Linked DNA regions of Rubripirellula tenax. The protein of the gene in region 2 binds, or shares a complex with, the protein of the main gene of each other region. Links are inferred from orthologs where the notes say so. Each region holds a gene or a part of one and is shown on either strand. Other genes may lie near its edges.

Region 1 (2,804 bases), on a different replicon or contig from region 2:
TTGTATGCCAGTACGGGCCCAGTCGATGACGGATTGCCGTTGCAGTTGCTCGGACAGGGCTGGGGAGCCGGCAATCGGTTGCACCGGAGCCACGGTGGGAGACACCGTGTCGTCACCATGAGCCGGTCCCGGGCCGACGCGGTGAGTCATATCGGTGCGCAAAAACTGGTGACGTAGCGTTTGAAGCAATCGGGCGTACACTTTGCCGCCGTCGGTGAAGCGGACTTCCAGCTTGGTCGGGTGAACGTTCACGTCGATCAATTCCGGCGGCATGTCCATCCGCAAAAAGCAAACGGGGAACCGGCCAACCATCAACAATCCACGGTAGGCTTCGCCGAGTGCGTGCTGCAATGACCGGTCGCGAATGTGTCGCCCGTTCAGGAACAAATATTGCATCCGATTGTTGCCGCGGCTGACCGACGGATCGCAAACGTAACCGCTGATCCGCACGGGATCGTCGTCGTCGCGGATCGGAATCAGCACGCTGGCGATCTCGTCACCAAAAAACGCACCGATCCGGTCGGACCAGCGCGTCGAAACGGGCAGATCGTAAACGATCTTGTCGTTGTTGATCAGCACGAAATGGACTTGCGGGTTGGCAAGCGCCAACCGCGTGAACGCTTCGACGATGTGTCCGCGCTCGGTGCCGGCGGTCTTCAGGAACCGATGCCGCACCGGAGTGTTGAAAAACAGATTCTTGATCTCGATCACGGTACCGACCGGGCATCCACATGGCGCCGGTGATTCGATCACGCCGCCGCGAACGGTCACTTCGCTGCCACAATCGTCGCCCTCGGTGCGACTGCGGATGGTCATATGCGAAACGCTGCCGATCGACGCCAGTGCTTCGCCGCGAAACCCGAGAGTGCGGACGCTGAACAGGGAATCGTCGTCGGGAAGTTTGCTGGTCGCGTGAGATGCAACGGCTAGCGGCAATTGATCAGCGGTCATTCCGCAACCATCATCGCTGATCCGAATCAACTCGGTACCACCGCCGGCAATCGTGACTTCGATACGGTGGGAACCGGCGTCGATGCTGTTTTCGACCAGTTCTTTGACGACCGATGCGGGCCGTTCGATGACTTCGCCCGCCGCTATCTGGTTGACCAAATTGGGTGGCAATTGGCGGATCGTCGGCAGCACTCGGGTCGTTGTGTTCATACGCCCGAATGTAATGGTTGGTCACTCAACCACAACCACAAATCGGGCAACCCGATTTGGAACCGCGACGCCGCTCGCGGGCCGTGAACTGCAAAGCAGTTCACGTTGAATGAGAAGAAACACCGTACACTCTGCGAACGGAATCGCAGGGCTAGGTAGGGTGATCCGTTCCGACTAGGCCGATGCGCCGGTCAGGGCTTCTTGCAGGGCGCTCTTCGGGCGGACGCCGACAAAGCTTTCGGAAATTTCGCCGTTGCGGAACACCAACAGCGTTGGAATGCTGCTGATGCCGAACTTCTGGGCGATTCCCGGATTGTCGTCGATGTTGATCTTACCAATCTTTACGCCAGGATTTTCGTTGGCCAATTCGTCGATCATCGGAGCGATCTGACGGCATGGGCCACACCAGGGAGCCCAAAAGTCGACCAAGACGGGCGTATCCGATTTTAGAACTTCGGTGTCGAAGTTGTCGTCGGTGAACTCTTTGACGGCGTCGGAAGCCATAGGAAATTCCTTCGTAAACGGAATGGAGGAGTATTCGGTCTCGTGTGAGTTCAATTTATACATCGCTGGGGATTGCGAGCAATTCCCCAGACTCAATGACCGCCCCGGTCGGCGATCCGCCGTGGCAGTCAATCGAACTGATTTACATAGGGGAGCAATAAATGGGCCAATTGATCCAAAATCATTCCCGTCGCCCCCCAAATCTCGTGCCCGTCGTACCGAATCGCGCCGGCGCGAAACCGCATCGAACCGGCGTCAACGGATTCGTCGGACGCCGCATCGACACGTTGGATCGGGCGAGTTTTGACGATCGCAGCGCGGTATTTGGGGTCAACCAGAACCCTAAGCGGCAGAGAGATCACGTGTTCGACCTCGATCGGATCCGGTTTCCAAACGCCACGGGGCGGATCGATCACCATCACCACTGGATGTACGACGTTGCCACTGGCATAGACGTATTGGCTGGCCAATTGGCCACAAAACGCCTGCACGTTTGGCAACACGCCAAGTTCTTCGTCGAATTCGCGAATCGCAGCTTCGCGAATCGACTCGCCGGGATCGACTTGCCCACCCGGCAACGAAATCTGTCCGCCATGATGGGACAGCGTCATCGGCCGAAGTGTCAACGGAATCGTCCAACCATCATTTTGGTCGCGGTACAGCGCCACCGCGACTGCTGCAACTCGCGATCGACTTGGCACCGGGCCGCGATGGCGGCCGTAGGACAAAGTCGGCGAAATCGGTGAACGGAAACGGCGGCCGGATGTGGCAGCCAAGCATCGCTCGATCAGTTCCGCCATTTCCCGTGAGTTCATCGCTGCTGAACTAAATCAGAGTTTCGAGCAATCGTCGCAACTTGCGAAGTTCGACACGGTGATCGTGCTCTTCCATCGGAACCATGTGAGCGGTCAAGGCGCGATCGTAACGATCGCGAACAAGCTGTGTCACGATCTTTCCGTAATCGACTTCACCCTGTCCAACGCTGACTTGAAATGCGTCCGGGCGAGTATCACGCAGGTGAACGTTGCAGACGAATTTCAGGATCTTGTCCAGACTTTTCGACTTGGCCGGACCGGCAATGTAAACGCTGGGGTCAAGCGTGATGCCCAGCCCATCGACGTTGTTGCACAAGACCATCA
Region 2 (2,922 bases):
CAAGCCCCAGTCCTATTCCGGTCGGCTTGCTGGTGGAGAACGGAGTGAATAACTTCGCCAGCATGTCGTCCCGAATGCCCTCGCCGCTATCCGCCACTGAAAGTTCTAATTGGCCGCCCGTCGTCTTGGCTGCAATAGTGAGCTCGCCGCCGCTTGGCATCGCATCGAGTGCGTTGAGCGAAAGGTTCAGGAGCAATTGTTGAATCTGGGCAGGATCGCCATCAATCGTGATGGGTTCGTCATCACAGTCGACCGCTAGTTTGACTCCACTGGATTGACAACGTCCGTTAATCAGTTGAACGGTCTTGCGAATGACCGTTTGAATGGGGAAGACGCTGAGTTCACCTTGTTCGGGGCGCGCGTAGTCCAGCAGACTATTCACGCTGCGTTCCATCCGTCGAATCTCTTGTTCGACCAGTTCCAAATCATCGGTTGGCAAACCTCCGTCCGCGAACTTGCCCCGATTCACTTGAATCAACATCTTGATCGAAGTCAGCGGGTTGCGGATTTCGTGAGCGACGCCGGTCGCCAGTTGAGCCAGCGTTGTCATCTGTTGGGCTCGCAATGCCTCTGTCTCGCGAGCCATCGTCAGGCGTTCCGCCTCGGTTGCTGCTGCGGCAGAGATCACCCACCACAGGACCGGGGCGCAAACCAGCGTCAGCAAAATGGCATCCACCAACGCCGTTCCCGTTTCGCCAAGAAATTTAGGCAACACGTGCGGCAGCACGAACATCACACCGACTTCCGCGATGAACACCAGCATCAGCACAATGCTCAGAATCCGCGCCGGTGAGCGTAGGATCGAGGACAGAGCTGAAACACGGTTGGACATACGCAAAAACTGATCGAGCCTGGGAAAGTGAAACGACGCCGTTGGGATCACTCGCGACGGAACTTCGACCGAAGGCTTCGCAGCATCGGAACGTCCGTGGTCATAGGTCTGCTCAAAGCGGCCGGGAGTAAACCATTCTATCAACGATTTTGACACAGGGCATCTCATCGAGTGTGGCGAGCAACACGAGGTTGCACGCCAGTGATTTCGGCGGCGAGACAAACAAGCCCTCGCACCCACTCGCCTACTTAAGCAACCGATGTGCCGACGACGTCACGTTCCCCGATCTGTCGCACTCAATTCACGAATTGCAGTGAACTCCGCTGTTTCGCGAGTCGGCCGCAGTCCTCGTGCATCGCGTCGGGATCCTCAATGGAAAGCATCTGTCCAGACAATTGAACAGTTTCTGTTCCTTTGATTGCTGAATCCTCGCCTCGTCCCCAATTGTCCATCAGCCCCTACGGCAACAACGCGGCGAGTTTGTTCTTCGCGAAATCTCGAATCTCGTCACGGACTCGGCGGTACTGGTCGAGGGCTTCTTCTTCGCTGGCTGCTTCCTTGGCGAGCTTGGGGGGATCGTCGAAGCCGACGTGAACCAACTTGGCTTTCGTTAGGAACGCTGGGCAGTTCTCGTCTGCGTGACCGCAAACGGTGATAACCAGGTCGAGAGGAACATCGGCAAGACTACTGGCCAGCTTGGACGAATAGGCTGAAATATCCACGCCAGCTTCTTTCATCACCTGCATCGCGTTGGGGTTCATCCCGTGAGCCTCGATGCCTGCCGAGTACGCTTCGATCGTGTCGCCGTGGAAATGTCGTGCCCAACCCTCGGCCATCTGGCTACGACAAGAGTTGCCGGTACACAGAAACAGAACATTCTTTTTGGTCATCGGTTTCTGCCTTGGGTTGCTTTTCTATTGAGTGAGAGTTGAATCCGCCGCGACGATGCGACGCAATCCAGCGAGGCCAGTCGGCGGCTCGCTTTGCCAAGGAACCAGTGCAACGCGAGTCGCTAGCGTCTGTTGAACTTCGTCAATGAACGGCAACTCGTGATGCTGACGCCGACGCAAAGCCGGATCAGTCACCGCCAACGGCACCAGACTTTGGTTGATGACCCACGCGAACGGTTCGATCTCCGCACGCCGCAAGTCCTGCTGCAATCGTGCGGCTTCGTGAACCGGCGTCGCTTCGGGCAACGTCACCACCAACACTCGCGTAAAGTCAGGGTCACGCAATCGCGGCAACAACTTCTCAACTGACTCAGGCATTTGGCTCGCTTGGCGAGTTACTTCACGATGGTAAGCCAACGCCGAATCGAGCAACAAGATCGTGTGCCCCGTCGGTGCGGTGTCGAGAACGACGAAACGGTCTGCACCCTCCGAGACGGCTTTGGCGAACGCACGGAACACGGCGATCTCTTCAGTACATGGCGAACGCAAGTCTTCTTCGAGCAGTGCTTTGCCCTGTGGGTCCAAGTCCTTCCCAGCCGTCTGCATGACTTCGGCGGTGTAGTCGGCGGTCTCTTGAGCCGGGTCGATTCGCCCCACTGTCAAACCGGCGAGTTCGTCCGCCGCGATCGTCGCTGAAACGTGAGCCGCTGGATCGGTCGTCGAAAGGTGCACGTCGAAACCACGTTCGGCCAACGCAACGGCTACGGATGCCGCGACCGTTGTTTTCCCCACTCCACCTTTGCCCATCGCCAAAATCACGCCGTGACCAACGGCGGCGAGTTCATCAATCAACGAACCAAGACCACCTGGATGCGAGTCGATTGCAGGAGCTTCGATATCCTCATCAGTGGTCAAGTCAGTGGGTTTGCCGAGGCGACGCAGCGAATCAACGCCCATCAATCCGCTGGACGCCAGCGAAACCGATGAACGATCCAAGCCAGCAATTGAGTCTGGCATCGACGCGACCGCTTCGTCACCTCGACGCTGCATCGCCGTTGCGATCTCGTCCGTTGGTGTCTGGCTAGTGAAGACGCCGTTGACGATCAAGTGCTGATTGCGAACGCCCAGTTCTTGCAACTCGCTGCTCGTCCGAGCTGCTTCGCGAAACGCTGACGGTTCGGGACGTGTGACCAAAACCAA

Evidence for each region. Proteins that work in one complex are often made in the same cells at the same time.
Region 1: the proteins of Poly51_RS28730 (region 2) and trxA are in contact, whole or in part, in an NMR structure (PDB 2IPA), measured with the Bacillus subtilis proteins. The link is inferred for Rubripirellula tenax from one-to-one orthologs.

Annotation. Positions count from the first base shown.
Region 1 is NZ_SJPW01000001.1:938,377-941,180, forward strand. What follows is about bases 1-2,796. They hold trxA (thioredoxin), read right to left. Parts: upstream 1,666-2,796; coding sequence 1,336-1,665; downstream 1-1,335. Other genes in these bases: mutL (DNA mismatch repair endonuclease MutL), read right to left, coding at 1-1,161; Poly51_RS03475 (NUDIX hydrolase), read right to left, coding at 1,794-2,480; Poly51_RS03480 (sugar phosphate isomerase/epimerase family protein), read right to left, coding at 2,491-2,796. Also shown: more of Poly51_RS03480, read right to left, coding at 2,797-2,804. UniProt on the Bacillus subtilis protein: Participates in various redox reactions through the reversible oxidation of its active center dithiol to a disulfide and catalyzes dithiol-disulfide exchange reactions.
Region 2 is NZ_SJPW01000011.1:35,771-38,692, forward strand. What follows is about bases 7-2,920. They hold Poly51_RS28730 (arsenate reductase ArsC), read right to left. Parts: upstream 1,723-2,920; coding sequence 1,291-1,722; downstream 7-1,290. Other genes in these bases: Poly51_RS28725 (sensor histidine kinase), read right to left, coding at 7-763; arsA (arsenical pump-driving ATPase), read right to left, coding at 1,747-2,920. In the rest of the region: more of Poly51_RS28725, read right to left, coding at 1-6; more of arsA, read right to left, coding at 2,921-2,922. UniProt on the Bacillus subtilis protein: Catalyzes the reduction of arsenate [As(V)] to arsenite [As(III)]. In vitro, can dephosphorylate para-nitrophenyl phosphate (pNPP).